3 regions of the Naumannella halotolerans genome follow, and region 1 is predicted to be linked to each of the others. Evidence: predicted binding sites of a transcription regulator. Region 1 holds the regulator's gene; each other region holds the start of a gene.
What was found. The regulator HrcA, encoded in region 1, represses chaperone genes, less so after heat shock. The targets are predictions, from matches to a motif close to TTGGCACTCGNNNNNNNCGAGTGCCAA.

Region 1 (5,331 bases):
CTGGTGGTGCTGGAGGACCGGCGCGGCAAACGCCGTAGCTTCCCGATCGGTCCGGGTTTCTGGGTCGACGGCAAACCGGTCACGGTGGTGATGCCGAAACGGAAGGCGGCCGGCGCCGAACGTACCCGCAGCGGTTCCCGGGCGGGTACGCCGACCGCAGCCAAGGTGGCCCTGCCCAGCCGGATCTTCGTCGAGGGCAAACACGATGCCGAACTGGTGGAGAAGATCTGGGGTGACGACCTGCGCCATGTCGGGGTGGTGGTCGAATTCCTGAACGGGATCGACGACCTGCCGGCGATCGTCGACGACTTCGCTCCGCGTCCGGGGCGCCGGCTCGGGGTGCTGGTCGACCACCTGCTGCCGGGTACGAAGGAGTGGCGGATCGTCGAGCAGGTCAATGCCGGCCGGTACGGGGAGTACACCTTCGTCACCGGACATCGCTTCATCGACATCTGGGAGGCCATCCGGCCCGAACGGATCGGCCGGGCCGCCTGGCCCCAGGTGCCCAAGGGGCAGGACTGGAAGACCGGCGTCTGCAAGCAGCTGGGCTGGCCGCATGCCAGCGGAGCCGACATCGGCAAGGTGTGGTCGAGTCTGCTCGGCCGGGTACGGTCCTGGGACGATCTGGACACCCGGTTGCTGACCGAGGTGGAGAAGCTGATCGACTTCGTCACCGCCGACCACCCGCAGTGATCACTGACGCTGATCGCCTCTGCTTGATCGGCATGGCTTGATCGGCATGGCTCGATCGGTACGGCTTGATCGGTACGACTCAGCCGACTCCCAGTGACGGCCCCGAACCGGTGGCGATCGCGAGGGCCAGCAGCACCAGGCCGAGGGCCGGGGGCCCGGACTGGATCAGCCCGGCACGCAGTTTCGTCGCATCGGAGAGGATCAGCACCGCACCGGCGCCGACCATCACCAAGGCACCGGCGGCAGCCAGCGTCGGTGACTGCAGGACCAACCCGAGGATGATCAACAGCGCCAGGAACAGGTTGTAGAAACCCTGGTTGAACGCCAGTTGCCGGGTCTGTTCGGCCTGTTCACCGGTGAGTCCGAAGGTCGACGCGGCCCGGGGACCGGTCCAGGCGATCGATTCGAGATAGAAGATGAAGACGTGGATCGCCGCCGCCAGTGTCAGGGACAGCGCGGCGAGCACCAGCAGGAGCGTGGCCATGGCACCGACGCTACTTCAGTCCGCGGCTCATCGACGGTGAACGGGCAGAGGCTCCCGGGAGGTGTGGGACTTGCCGCAATGTGTGAGAGTTGTCCCTGTGCCGGATCTGACGTTGCCGAATGACGCCTCCACCGAGGGCATCCTCCACCTGATGCAGCAGGTCGCCGAGAAGTTCATCACTCCCCGGTTCCGACAGTTGCAGTCCGACGAGGTCTTCGAGAAGGGCCCGGGGGATCTGGTCACCGTGGCCGACCGGGAATCGGAGGCAGCACTCACCGAGGCACTGCAACAGCTCGCCCCCGATGCGCTGATCGTCGGCGAGGAGGCGGTGGCGGCCGATCCCGGGTTGTTGGAGCAGCTGGCCGGGGCCGACCACGCGTACCTCGTCGACCCGCTGGACGGCACCAAGAACTTCGTCCGCGGATCCGACGATCATGCCGTCCTGGTGGCCGAGCTGCGCGACTCCGAGGCGGTCCGGGGCTGGATCTGGCAACCCCAGCACGGACTGGCGCTGACCGCCGAACAGGGCCGCGGGGTGCTTCGCAACGGTGAACCGGTCGGCCCGAGTGCCCCGCACCATCCGCCGGTGCTGGCCAGTTCCTCGGCCAGACGGCTGGAGAGTCCGGACTACCGGCTCGTCTGGGCGCGCGGTTGCTGTGGCGTGGACTATCCCGACCTGGTCGACGGCACCTTCGACCTGTTGGCCTATGCCCATCCGAAACCCTGGGACCATGCGGCTGGGGTGCTGATGGCGCGCGAACTCGGCGGCGACGGCCGTTACCTCGACGGTGAGCCGTACCGTGCCGGACGACCGGCCCCGCGCGGCAACCCGCTGACGGTCTCGGCGCATCCGGCTCTGCTCGGGCTCCTCGCCGGGCACCGCTGAGCTCAGCGGCGCCGACGCTCGATCACGATCGGCAGCTGCGCCCGGGGAACCAGCCCGCGCGCCCGCAGTTCGGCATAGGCATGGCTGATCGGTGCCTCCATCAGCTCCAGCGGCCACGGCCAGTTCCCCTCCGACAGCGCCTCGGTCTCGCTGACACCGCGCTCGATCAGGGCCCGGGCCTCACCGACCACGGCTGCCAACTCGGCCCGCTGCCGAAGGGCATCGTCACGGGTCATCGGCGGCCCATGCCCGGGGATCACCAGGCTGTCGGCGTCGAGCACCCCGATCACCCCGTCCAAGGTGGTGGGCCAACTGGTCAGATCGGTGTCCGGCCCGACCTGCGGCAGGTCGGAACTCTCCAGCAGGTCGCCGGCGATCAGTGTGTTCGCATCCGGTACGACGACGATCAGGTCACCGTCGGTGTGGCCGGGGCCGAGATGGACGATCTCCACCCGACGGCCGCCGAGGTCCAGCCCCCGGGCCAGGTACATCAGCTGGGTCGGCAGGACGACATCGGCCGCGCGCAGGCCCAGGGTCTGCCGATCGGCGTGGAGTTCCTCGGTCGCCAGGCGTTCGCGCAGACTGGCATGTCCGTGGCTGGGGATCTGCTCGAAGGCGGCCAGCCCGAACCAGTGGTCGCGGTGGCCGTGGGTGATCACCACATGCGCGGGGTCGGCGCCGGTCAGGGCGACGACGTCGGCACGTACCTGCCGTCCCTGCTCCGGGGTCGACCCGGTGTCGATCAGCAGTGCACCAGGGGTGGTGTCGGTGACCGAGTCCTGTCCGGGCAGGACCAGCACCAGGTTCACCGTGTCCGGCTCGGCCACCGCGACCAGGATGCCCGGAGCCCGTTCCTGCCACTGCAGATGCGTCGGTGGCGGGTTCGCCGCCGACGGGTCGGGCGATGACGGTTCGGGCACGCCGCCAGCCTAGACCCCGATCCACGAGTTAGACTGGCACTCGTTGCCGTGGAGTGCCAGTATCGATCGGGTATCGGCATCCCGGGCCGGGCCGAGGAGAAACCAGCAGCAGGAGGTGGGAAATGATGGAGGACCGCAAACTCGATGTGTTGCGTGCCATCGTCACCGACTACGTCTCCAGCCACGAACCGGTCGGTTCGAAGGCACTGGTCGATCGGCACAACCTCGGTGTCTCCTCGGCCACGGTCCGCAACGACATGGCCGTGCTGGAGGAGGAGGGTTACATCACCCAGCCCCACACCAGCGCCGGCCGGATCCCGACCGACAAGGGCTACCGGTTCTTCGTCGACCGGATCGCCTCGATCAAGCCGCTGTCACCGGCCGAGGCGCGGGCGATCAAGGCCTTCATGTCCGGTGCGGTGGACCTGGACGACATCGTCTCCAGGACGGTACGGCTGCTCGCCCAGGTGACCCATCAGGTGGCCATCGTGCAGTACCCGATCGTCTCCTCGGCCACGGTCCGCCACGTCGAGCTCGTCTCGGTCACCGAGGGGAGGGCGTTGTTGGTGCTGATCAACTCCTCGGGCCGGATCGAACAGCGGACGGTGGATGTCGGTCGGGCCGATGAGGACGATCTGGCCGATCTCCGGGACCGGCTGAACACCGAGCTGGTGGGTCAACGGTTGCGACGGGCGGGTGGACTGCTGCCTGAGGTCGTCGCGCAGGTGCCGGACGTGCTGCAACCGCTGGCCCGGACCGTCGCCGTCACCTTGGCCGAGATGCTGGACGAGGAGGTCGCCACCCGGGTCGCCGTCGGTGGGGTGCCGAACCTGACCAGTTTCGGTGCCGGATTCGACGGCATCCGGCCGATCCTGGAGGCGCTGGAGGAACAAGTCGTGCTGCTGAAGTTGTTGGGTGAGGCGCACGACGACACCCTGACCGTCCGCATCGGCGCGGAGAACCCTTATCAACAGCTCAGTACGACCTCGGTGATCGCCAGCAGTTACGGCAATTCCGAGGATGTCCGAGCCAGCCTGGGGGTGGTCGGTCCGACCCGGATGGACTACCCCTCGACCATGGCATCGGTCCGGGCGGTGGCGCGTTACGTCGGCCGCTTCCTGTCCGAGAGCTGATCCCGCAGAGCAGAGGAACACAGAACACAGATGAGCACTGACTACTACGCGCTGTTGGGCGTGGAACGTACCGCCAGCGTGGAGCAGATCAAGAAGGCCTACCGCAAGATGGCGATGAAGGTGCACCCCGATGTGGCGCCGGGCCCGGAGGCAGCGGAGAAGTTCAAGGAACTCTCCGAGGCCTATGAGATCCTCTCCAGCCCGGAGAAGCGCTCGATCTACGACCGGGGCGGTGACCCGCGGATGGCCGGTGCCGGTGGGCGCGGCGGTTTCGGCGGATTCGGTGGCTTCGGCAGCGCCCAGGGCTTCGACTTCAGCGACCTGATCGATGCGATGTTCACCGGACAGACCACGGCTCGGGGGCCGCGCTCACGGGTACGGCGGGGACAGGACTCCTACGTACCGGCTAGTCTGAGCCTGGCCGAGGCGGCCTTCGGCACCACCATCGACACCGTCCTCGACACCGCCGTGCGCTGTTCGGTCTGCGACGGCAGCGGTGCGGCACCGGGCACCTCGCCCGAGCGCTGCCGTACCTGCCAGGGATCGGGTGAGATCACCCAGATGCAGCGGATCGGGATGGCCGGTATCCGTACCTCCCAGCCCTGCCCGAACTGTCAGGGATTCGGCGTCACGATCCCGAATCCGTGCATCGAGTGTGACGGTGAGGGCCGGGTCCGGCAGACCGAGAAGCTGCAGGTGAAGATCCCCTCCGGGGTGGAGTCGGGGATGCAGATCCACCTGGCCGGCCGTGGTGAGGCCGGCCCGAACGGTGGCGAGCCCGGTGATGTCTACATCAAGTTGCAGGTACGCGAGCACGAGCACTTCCGCCGCGAGGGCAACAACCTCGAACTGGTGGTGCCGATCCCGATGACCGCTGCCGCCCTGGGGACGTCGGTCGAGGTGCCGACCCTGGAGGCCGACCTCGGTGATCGGGAGGACATGGCCGATGCGCCGAAGACCCTGGAGGTGGAGGTCCCGGCCGGTACCCAGTCTGGTACCCGGGTCGCGATCGCCGGCCGGGGTGTGCCGAAACTGCGGGGCCGTGGCCGTGGCGAGCTCGGCGTCACCTTCCTGGTGCAGACACCGACCAAGATCAACAAGGAGCAGCGTGAACTGCTCGAGCAGCTGGCCGAGCTGCGGGAGGAGACCCGGGTGCAACTGCGCTCGGGTGGCGGCAAGGGCTTCTTCGAGCGGTTGAAGCGGTCCGCCCAGTGA
Region 2 (5,331 bases), 1.6 Mb from region 1:
GGCCAGCAGCGGGATGGCCAGGGCGGCGCCGATGCCGTAGCCGGTCAGCGACTCGGCCAGCGGGGTCAGCCCGTGGACGATCGCCAGGACCGGTCCGATGCCGTTGCCCAGACAGTTCCGCAGCCAGTCCGAGAGAACCCTCTGGCCACCGCTCCGGCGGCCGAGCTCGGCGAAGGCGATTCCGCCGAGGATGATCAACAAGACCTCCACCGTGACCGGCAGCCAGTCGTGTACCAACCCGGGAATCGCCTGTGCCGGCAGGGGAAAGGCGATGACCATCACCACCAGCGTCAACGCCAGACCGAGCGCCGCGGCGAGGGTGGTGGACAGCCGCACAGCCAGCGCGATGATCACCGCGATGATCGGCAGCGCTGCCAGCAGACTGATCATCGGGCCCACTGTACGGATCGGTCCCGGGCCGGATCAGCCGGTCCCGGTGCCGGCGTGCGGGGACGAATCGAACCCTCGCGGTCAGTCACCGGGTCCGGCCAGGTAGCCCAGCCCGGTGCCGTCGACGGTGACCGCCTCACCGGCTGGCAGGAAGACCGCCTGCCCTGTTTCCAGGGTGAGTTCCTGATCGGTGCCGGTGAGCCTCAGGTCACCGGCGACCGACAACAGGATCCGTGGCGCATCGGTGGCCGGGACCGAGGCGGCCACGGGATCGCGTACCTCCCAGATGGCGAACTCCGGGGCCGGCGTGGGATAGCGGGAGATCCCCGGCCCTTCCGGCACCGGGTGCAGCACCCGGGGGACCTCGGGGGAGAAGTCGACCACCCGGCTGAGCTCGGCCACATCGATGTGCTTGGGGGTCAGCCCACCCCGCAGCACATTGTCGGAATTGGCCATGATCTCGATCCCGGTGCCGTGGAGATAGGCGTGCATGTTCCCCGCACCGAGGAACAACGCCTCACCCGGCTGCAGGTCGACCCGGTTCAACATCAGGGCCGCGACGATCCCGGGATCATCGGGGAAGTCGCGGGCCAACTGCAGCACCGTCCGGGCATCCCGGCCGGCCGGGCCGCCGGCCTCGGCATAGGTGTGCGCGGTGTCGACCACCTTCCGTACCTGTCGTTCGGTCAGTTCCAGGGCAGCCAGGAAGGCGTGCTCCAGCGGTGCGGCGCCGGAGAGTTCGGCCACCAGTTCGCGAGGGGCGTTGAACAGGTTCAATGCTTCGCGGGCCGCGGCGACGCTGCGGAAACCGCAGAGCCCGGAGAACTCGGTACGAGCGATGATCGCCTCCGGCTTCGGCCAGTCGTCGCGATAGTTGCGTTCGACGGCGTCGCGGGCGAGGCCGGCCGACTCCTCGGCCCGGTAGCCCTCCTCGGCCTGGCTGCGCGAGGGGTGGGCCTGCAGCGAGAGCGCCTTGGCCGCGGAGAGGATCTTCAACAGGAACGGCAGCCGGTCGCCGAAGCGGCGGCGTACCGATTCCCCCAGCAGTGCCGGGTGCTCGGTGATCGCGATGTCCAGGCCGCGTCCGTCGGACAGCTTCGAGGGTGCCGAGCTGTGCGCCCCCAGCCAGTACTCGGCCTGTGGCTCGCCGGTGGCAGGGGTGCCGAGCAACTCGGCGATGGCGTCGGTGGTGCCCCAGGCGTAGTGCTGGACCTGTCCGCTCAGTCGGTACATGGGGCACAGTCTTGCAAAGCCGGGCCGATCCGGTGACCCCGATCACCACCGGGGATCACCACCTCGGCCGGGAACGGTCCCATGTGCTCGGCGAGGGAATGACACCGGTGTGATTACGGCCTACGATGGTGGGCATGGTCGAAGCCAACCCTGCTCCTCGTCGGGCCACCGAGCTCTCTGACCGCGATCGCGATCTGCTGGATTTCGAACGCGAGTGGTGGAGTTTCGCGAGCTCCAAGGAGGAGGGCATCCGGACCAAGTTCGGTATGTCGGCCACCCGCTACTACCAGGTCCTCAACTCGCTGCTGAACACCGCCGAGGCCGAGGCCTACGACCCGTTGCTGGTGAAGCGGTTGCGCCGGTTGCGTGACTCCCGGCAGCGCGCCCGCTCGGCGCGGCGACTGGGGTTCGACCCGGATCAGACCGGCTAGGAAACCATCCGGCTGGGAAACGATCCGGATAGGAGGCAGGACCCGGATTCATCGGTAGCCACCGCGCTCCAGTCCGGCCAGTCGCTCGAAGAGGTTCGCCCGGGCCGGATTCCCGGTGCGCAGCGCGGACCAGCCCATGGCCAGCAGATAGGCCGGCAGGAACGGCGGACCCGCCAGCGCGAACCACTGCCAGGCATGGGTCTCCTCGTGCAGCATCACTTCCGGATGCCGCCGCACCAGGCGCGGTACGGAGGACTGGGTGAGGACCACATTGCCGATGGTGAATGCCCCGGCGATCGGGAACCGCAGCCGGTAGCCCTCCCCGACGATCATCCCCCGGGGCCCGTGTTTGAACCGGACTCCACCGATCCGTCCCACGAGCAGCCCGAACAGGGTGCTGCCGTTGATCAGGTTGCCCAGTTCCCGAATCCGCCACGCGTCCACGGACCGAGTGTGCCCGATACGGGCGAAGGGCGGGTCGGAGTGCCGAGGCGTTTGCACTCTCACATGCCGAGTGCTAAAAATGAAATTGGCACTCGACTCATGAGAGTGCCACCGGCAAGCCGGTGAGGGGTGGCGAGAGCCTCCCCGTCCGTCGCGGGCACCAACCTTGTCACCGAAAACCTGACAGATCCATTCGTACGGCACTGAGCCGGGAGGAATCGGAAGACATATGGCAAAGCTCATTGAGTTTGACGCGGAGGCCCGCCGCGGCCTCGAGCGGGGCATGAACGTCCTCGCCGACGCGGTGAAGGTCACCCTCGGCCCGAAGGGCCGCAACGTTGTCCTGGAGAAGAAGTGGGGAGCCCCCACGATCACCAACGACGGTGTTTCCATCGCCAAGGAGATCGATCTCGAGGATCCCTACGAGAAGATCGGCGCCGAGCTGGTCAAGGAAGTCGCCAAGAAGACCGACGACGTCGCCGGCGACGGCACCACCACCGCCACCGTGCTGGCCCAGGCGCTGGTCCGGGAGGGTCTGCGGAACGTCACCGCCGGTGCCAACCCGATCGCCTTGAAGCGGGGCATCACCGCTGCTGTGGAGAAGATCACCGAGCAGCTGCACAAGAACGCCATCGAGGTCGACTCCAAGGAGCAGATCGCTGCCACCGCGTCGATCTCGGCCGGCGACAAGCATGTCGGTGAGACCATCGCCGAAGCCATCGACAAGGTCGGCAAGGAAGGTGTCATCACCGTCGACGAGTCGAACACCTTCGGACTCGAGCTCGAGTTCACCGAGGGTATGCGCTTCGACAAGGGCTACATCTCGCCCTACTTCGTCTCCGATCCCGAGCGGATGGAAGCCGTCCTCGACGATCCGTACATCCTGATCGTCAACTCCAAGGTCTCCTCGCTGAAGGACCTGCTGCCGGTGCTGGAGGCTGTCATGCAGTCCTCCAAGCCGCTGCTGGTGATCGCCGAGGATGTCGACGGCGAGGCCCTGGCCGGCCTGGTCGTGAACAAGATCCGTGGCACCTTCAAGTCCGTGGCCGTGAAGGCACCGGGCTTCGGTGACCGGCGCAAGGCCATGCTCGGCGACATCGCCATCCTCACCGGTGGCCAGGTGATCTCCGAGGAGGTCGGCCTGAAGCTCGACGCCGTCTCCCTGGAGATGCTGGGTCGCGCCCGTCAGGTCGTCGTCACCAAGGACGAGACCACCATCATCGACGGCGCCGGCGATGCCGACCAGATCGCCGGTCGGGTGGCCCAGATCCGTGCCGAGATCGAGAACAGCGACTCCGATTACGACCGGGAGAAGCTGCAGGAGCGCCTGGCCAAGCTGTCCGGTGGTGTTGCGGTGATCAAGGTCGGCGCGGCCACCGAGGTCGAGCTGAAGGAGCGTAAGCACCGGATCGAGGACGCCGTGCGCAATGCCAAGGCTGCGGTCGAGGAGGGCATCCTCCCCGGCGGTGGTGTGGCCCTGCTGCAGGCGGCCAAGAGCATCGACCTGTCCGACCTGACCGGTGACGAGTTGATCGGTGCGCAGATCGTGCTCGCCGCCGCCTCGGCACCGCTGCGGCAGATCGCCCACAACGCCGGCCTGGAGCCGGGCGTGGTGGCCGAGAAGGTCGCCGGGTTGCCGGTCGGCGAGGGCCTGAACGCTGCCGACGACAGCTATGTCGACATGGTCAAGGCCGGCATCATCGACCCGGCCAAGGTGACCCGTTCGGCGCTGCAGAATGCCGGCTCGATCGCCGGTCTGTTCCTCACCACCGAGGCCGTCATCGCCGACAAGCCGGAGAAGGCTCCGGCCGCACCGGCCGGTGACGACATGGGCGGTATGGGCGGCATGGGCTTCTGATCCCAGCCTCCGAGCTCACGAAGGGCGGTTCCCCACACGGGGAGCCGCCCTTCGGCGTTTTGCGGTACGGGCGGGTCAGGGAGGTTCGTGCCGGTCCGGCAACCTCCGGTGCCCCGACCGGCAACTTGCAGGCATTGGCTCCGGCCGGTGTCCCCGGGTGCTTCGGGGACCGGCACAATGGGGCCGGTGAGTGAAGCACTGTTTCCGGTGATCGATGGACACAACGATCTTCCCTGGGCGCTGCGGGGCGACAGCTACGACCTGGACAAGGTGGACATCGCCCGCCCCCAGCCGCAGCTCAACACCGACCTGATCCGGGCCAAACAAGGAGGCCTGGCGGCACAGTTCTGGTCGGTCTACGTCCCCTCCGCCCTGCCCGAACCCGAAGCAGTGACCGCGACCCTGGAGCAGATCGACGCGGTCTTCTCCATCGCCGAACGCTATCCCGACGACCTGCACCTGGTCCGTACCCCCGACGAACTCGACGCCGCCCTGGCCGACTGGCGACCCGGCGGGCCGATCGCCTCCCTGATGGGCGCCGAGGGCGGGCACTCGATCAACAACTCCCTGGCGGTCCTGCGCAACCTCCATCGTCTGGGCGTGCGCTACCTGACGCTGACCCACAACGACAACACCGACTGGGCCGATTCGGCGACCGATGAGCCGGTGCACGGTGGACTGACCGATTTCGGTCGGCAGGTGGTCGCAGAGATGAACCGGATCGGGATGATGGTCGACCTCTCCCACGTCGCCGACACCACGATGAACGACGCCCTGGACGTCACCACCGCGCCGGTCATCTTCTCCCACTCCTCGGCCCGGGCCGTCTGTGACCACCCGCGCAATGTGCCCGATCAGGTGCTGCAGCGGCTCCCCGGCAACGGTGGCCTGTGCATGATCACCTTCGTGCCCTACTTCATCTCCACCACCGTCCGGGCCTGGGCGCTGCGCCGCTCCGAAGGCGCCGAACAGGCC
Region 3 (5,331 bases), 360 kb from region 1:
ACCACCGCTGTCTGACCGGTCTGCAGGGGTATGGGCAGGAGGCCGAACACCGGGCTGGTCGTCGGCAGGAAACCCGGGGTGAACATCGCCACCCCGAGGACCAGACTGCCGAGGAGACCGACCAGCACACCGGGCACCCAGCTGGGCGTGACGGGCGGGGACGGGTGCTGAACCGACCGGGGTTGGGCTGCGGACATCGGGCCCATCATGGCAGAGCCCGGCAGCGCCTCGAGCGATCCAACGGCCGAGGCGCGGTGATCCCGGCTCAGCCGACCTCTGCCCGGACCGTTTCGGCAAACGAGGTGTCGCCGAAATCGAAGTCGTCGGCGAGCAGCTTCGCCGGTACGGCCCGTTGCGAGGCCAGCAGCAGTTCGTCGACGAAGTCGGTGCCCATCAGCACCCGGATCGGCAACAACGGGGTGGGGATGATCGCCGGACGGTGGACCGCCGCGGCGAGGGTACGGGTGAACTCCCGATTCGTCACCGGCGTCGGGGCGGACAGGTTCACCGGCCCGGAGAGCTGGGAGCCGAGCAGATGCACCTGGGCGCGGACATGGTCTGCCAGGGAGATCCACGGCATCCACTGCCGACCCGACCCCAGGCGTCCGCCGGCACCGAGCCGGAAAATGGGGGCGAGCGAGCCCAGCAGCCCGCCGGATCCGGAGAGCACCAGGCCGGTCCGCAGCGACACCACCCGCACCCCGTTCGGGGCGGTTGCGGCCAGCTGCTCCCACTCCTCGACCAGGTCGGGCAGGAATCCCTCGCCCCGGACATGCTCCTCGGTCAGTTCGGCGTCACCGGCGGTGCCGTAGTAGCCGACGGCCGAACCGCAGAGGAAGGTCTGGCACCGGGGTGCGTCGGCCAGTGCGGCGACCACTGCGGAGACTGGCTCGATCCGCGAGCTGCGCAACAGCTCGCGGCGCCTGTCGGTCCACGGCCGGCCCGCGATACCGGCACCGGACAGGCAGATGACGGCATCGACGTCGCTCAGTCCCGGTCCGTCGATCCAACCCGATCCCGGCTCCCACTGGCGCTGCCCCGGCTGCTCGGCCGGATGCCGTACCAACTGCACCGGTTCGTGCCCGGCCTGGCCCAGGGCCTGCAGCAGGGCCGTCCCGATCAGGCCGGAACCACCGGCCACGGCCACCCGCAGTGTGCGCTGCTCATCCATGGCTCGACCCTACGTGCCCGGACCGACATCGCCGGCCCACGGGATGAGGGACCGGACAGGAAAAGGCGCATGGCGCCGGACCGTGCGGTCCGACGCCATGCGCCGTGTTCACCCGGGATCACCGGGTTTCGGGTCAGCTCAGTGGCTGTGCCCGGCGGGTTCGTCGTCGTCCTCCGGCTTCTCGGCCACCAAGGTCTCGGTGGTGAGCAGCAGGGAGGCGATCGAGACCGCATTGGCCAGGGCCGAGCGGGTGACCTTCACCGGGTCGATGACGCCGGAGCCGATCAGGTCGCCGTACTCACCGGTGGCGGCGTTGTAGCCCTCACCGGGTCCCAGCTCGGCAACCTTCGAGACCACCACGTAGCCCTGTTCGCCACCGTTCTCGGCGATCCAGCGCAGCGGCTCGACGACCGACTTGGCGACGATCCGTACGCCGACGGCCTCGTCACCGGTCCGGTCGGTCTTGTCCAGCACCTTCGCAGCGTGGATCAGGGCTGCGCCGCCGCCGGCGACGATGCCCTCCTCGATGGCTGCCCGGGTGGCCGAGACCGCGTCCTCGATGCGGTGCTTGGTCTCCTTCAGCTCCACCTCGGTGGCCGCACCGACCTTGATCACGCAGACACCGCCGGCGAGCTTGGCGACCCGCTCCTGCAGCTTCTCGCGATCCCAGTCCGAATCGGTGTTCTCGATCTCCTTGCGCAGCTGCGCCACCCGTCCCTCGACCGCAGCGGCATCGCCGGCACCGTCGATGATGGTGGTGTCGTCCTTGGTGACGATGACCCGACGGGCCCGCCCCAGGGAGTCCAGACCGACCTGGTCCAGCTTCATCCCGAGATCGGAGGTGATCACGGTTCCGCCGGTCAGGGTGGCGATGTCCTCGAGCATGGCCTTGCGGCGATCACCGAAGGCCGGGGCCTTCAGTGCGACCGAGGAGAAGGTGCCCTTGATCTTGTTCACGACCAGGGTCGACAGCGCCTCACCCTCGACGTCCTCGGCGATGATCACCAAGGAGCCGTTGGCCGCGATGACCTTCTCCAGAACGGGAAGCAGGTCGTTCATCGAGCTGATCTTCGTCTGCGAGATCAGGATGTAGGGATCGTCCAGGACGGCCTCCATCCGATCGGTGTCAGTCACGAAGTAGGGCGACAGGTAGCCCTTGTCGAACTGCATACCCTCGGTGAACTCGAGCTCGGTGCCGAAGGTCTGGGACTCGTCGACGGTGATCACACCGTCCTTGCCGACCTTGTCGAAGGCATCGGCGATCAGGGCGCCGATCTTCTCGTCCCGGGCCGAGATGGTGGCCACATGCGCCATGTCCTGGGTGGTCTGCACCTCACGAGCATTGTTCTTCAGCTCGTCGGTGACAGCCGCCAGGGCGGCATCCATGCCCCGCTTCAGGGCGATCGGGTTGGCGCCGGAGGCGACGGCCCGCAGGCCTTCGTGCACCAAGGCCTGGGCGAGCACCGTGGCGGTGGTGGTTCCGTCACCGGCGATGTCGTTGGTCTTGGTGGCGACTTCCTTGGCCAGCTGGGCGCCCATGTTCTCGTACGGATCGTCGAGCTCGACGTCACGGGCGACGGTCACGCCGTCGTTGGTGATGGTCGGCGCGCCCCACTTCTTGTCCAGCACGACGTAGCGGCCCTTCGGGCCGAGCGTCACCTTGACTGTGTTGGCGAGGATGTCGACGCCACGCTCCAGTGAGCGCCGCGCCTCCTCGTCGAACTGAAGGGTCTTTGCCATGGTGTGGGATTCCCCTTACTTGTTGACGACCGCGAGGATGTCGCGGGAGTTGAGCAGCAGGAGGTCCTTGCCGTCGTACTTGACCTCGGTGCCGCCGTACTTGCTGAAGATCACGACATCGCCCTCGGCGACATCGGACGGGATGCGGTTGCCCTTGTCATCGACCCGGCCCGGACCGACCGAGAGGACCTTGCCCTCCTGCGGCTTCTCCTTGGCGGTGTCCGGAATGACCAGGCCTGAAGCGGTGGTCTGCTCGGCCTCCAGCGGCTCCACGAGCACGCGGTCCTCGAGCGGCTTGATCGTTGCCACGACTAACCCCTTTCACGGGTGTGAATGTGTCTGTCTACCTGTCGACCCGACGATGTCGTCGCGGGTGCCACCACCGGATCTTGTTGGCACACTCCCACGGAGAGTGCCAACTACGAATCTAGGCCCTGATTAGCACTCGGTCAAGCCGAGTGCCAAAGTATCGAGGTCCTTCGTCACAGCCCACGTCCGAGCAACGATCGACGACCGGCAAGCATTCCGGGCAGCCGTCAGAGCCGGTCCACCACGACCGCCACCGCACCCTCCGCGGTCGGGGTGAGGATCAGCGTGGCTGCACCCGTTCCCCGGGGACGCAATCGACGACGCAGTTCGGCCGGGTCGACCTCCACCCCTCGCTTCTTGATCTCCACGGTGCCGATCCGATGCTGCCGTACCCAGGACCGCAACAGCTTCTCCTTCAGCGGCAGCACCTCCCGTACCTGGAAGCTGCGTGCCCAGGGTCGACCCTCCCCTTCACCGGTGAGATAGGCGATGCCCGGGGACAGGCGCGCCCAGCCGTGGGCCGCAGCCAGGCTGTCGACCGCCCGGGCGGCGATCACCGCCGGGTGCGGTTCATGGATCCGGTCCTGCAGCGCCGACAGCGGAGCCGGGCCGGCCGCGGTTGGCCGGAACTCCTCGGCCGTACCGTCGGCGGCCAGCAGCGTCACCGCACGCCGCCCGGGATCGGCCAGCCGCCCGGTGAGGACGGTGAGCTCGACCGCGTCGTTGCCGATCCCGACCCAGTGAGCCTGCCAGTCGTCGGCGAGCAGATCATGGGGTGCCCCCGGACCCAACTTCACACAACCGCCCGGCGCCCGGTCGAGCAGGGCCGTGACCGTCGCCCACGACGGTGACAGGTCTTCGATCCGCCAGCTGCGCCGGGCCCCGGCCCGTCGGGCTGGATCGCAGTAGACGAGCTCGTCGGTGAGGGTGAGGTCGGCGCCATCGGCCCGTTCCACCTCGACCCCGAGGTTGGCCGAGGCCAGGACCGCGGTCACCGGGTCCAGCTCGACCGGGCGTATCCGCAGCCCCGCATCGAGCAGCGCGAGGGCATCGATCCCCAACCCGCAACCGAGATCGGCCACCTTCGCTGCCGGTGCCGCAGCGGCGATCAGACCGGCTCGCCACCGTGCCAGCACCGGCCGGGTCGCCTGTTGCAGACCCGCATCGGTGAGGAACAACCGCTGCGCCAGCGGCCCCAGTTTCGTCTCGCCCTTGCGGCGCAACGCGATCTGCTGCAATGCCGCAGCCGCCAGATCGGCGGGGAAGTGGGTACGCAGGGCCGCGGCCGCAGCCAGTGACGTCGGATCGGGCTGCGCGGCGGCCACCGCCAGGGCCCGGGCGCCGTCTTCGCTGACCAGGAGTTCGGCGGTGGGCTGATCCATGTCTCCGAGACTAGGGCCACCACGACCGGGGCCACCACGACCGGGCCACCGACGGAGCAGCCGCCCTGAGCCGATAGGCGACCGCTAGCCTGAACCCGGTGAGTCCCCTGATGTTGATCACCTGCTGCGCCGTGGTGATCCTCGGCGCGGCGCTGCAACGTGTCGCCGGGATGGGCATGGGGCTGGTCGCCGCACCGATGCTGACGTTGTTGCTGGGTCCGCTGGTCGGGGTGACGATGAGCAATTCCGTGGCGGTGGTGGCGGCGACCCTGGTGATGCTGGCGACCCACCAGCACGTGGACTGGCGACGGTGGCTGCAGATGGCGCCCCTGCTGTTGATCGGGACGGCCGCCGGCACGCTGGCGGTCGACCGGATCAGCATCGCCTGGTTGGACGTGCTGGTCGGGCTCAGCGTGCTGCTGGCATTGTTCGTCAGTTTCCTGATGGCACGGACTGCGACGGTACGGGGTGGTCGCCCGCTCGCCATGGGCGCCGGTTTCGCGGCCGGTTTCATGAACACCACCTCCGGTGTCGCCGCGCCGGCGCTGACCGCCTACGGACTGGCGATCAAATGGGAGCAGCGCTCGTTCGCCGCCACCTTGCAACCGACCTTCCTGGTCGCCAACGTGGCCTCACTCGTGGCCAAGGCCGGAACCGGTGCCGTGCCGCTGACCAGCCTGCCCGCCTGGTGGGCGACCCTGATCCTGCTGGCGGCCGTCCCGGTAGGGG

Region 2: the regulator HrcA is predicted to act here: its motif matches at 2,549-2,575, upstream of groL (chaperonin GroEL).
Region 3: the regulator HrcA is predicted to act here: its motif matches at 3,350-3,376, upstream of groES (co-chaperone GroES).

What each region holds. Positions count from the first base shown of each region.
Region 1 is NZ_SOAW01000001.1:1,649,046-1,654,376, reverse strand. Features, by position in the region: gene CLV29_RS07630 (DUF3097 domain-containing protein) at 1-693, shown strand, start outside; gene CLV29_RS07625 (DUF1304 domain-containing protein) at 773-1,177, opposite strand; gene CLV29_RS07620 (inositol monophosphatase family protein) at 1,275-2,063, shown strand; gene CLV29_RS07615 (MBL fold metallo-hydrolase) at 2,066-2,983, opposite strand; gene hrcA (heat-inducible transcriptional repressor HrcA) at 3,106-4,116, shown strand; gene dnaJ (molecular chaperone DnaJ) at 4,147-5,331, shown strand; gene CLV29_RS07600 (16S rRNA (uracil(1498)-N(3))-methyltransferase) at 5,328-5,331, shown strand, end outside.
Region 2 is NZ_SOAW01000001.1:4,176-9,506, forward strand. Features, by position in the region: gene CLV29_RS00025 (L-lactate permease) at 1-390, opposite strand, end outside; gene manA (mannose-6-phosphate isomerase, class I) at 472-1,623, opposite strand; gene CLV29_RS00035 (DUF3263 domain-containing protein) at 1,758-2,054, shown strand; gene CLV29_RS00040 (hypothetical protein) at 2,103-2,498, opposite strand; gene groL (chaperonin GroEL) at 2,728-4,356, shown strand; gene CLV29_RS00050 (dipeptidase) at 4,543-5,331, shown strand, end outside.
Region 3 is NZ_SOAW01000001.1:2,008,773-2,014,103, forward strand. Features, by position in the region: gene mptB (polyprenol phosphomannose-dependent alpha 1,6 mannosyltransferase MptB) at 1-197, opposite strand, end outside; gene CLV29_RS09330 (TIGR01777 family oxidoreductase) at 266-1,171, opposite strand; gene groL (chaperonin GroEL) at 1,310-2,911, opposite strand; gene groES (co-chaperone GroES) at 2,927-3,220, opposite strand; gene CLV29_RS09345 (class I SAM-dependent methyltransferase) at 3,448-4,602, opposite strand; gene CLV29_RS09350 (sulfite exporter TauE/SafE family protein) at 4,701-5,331, shown strand, end outside.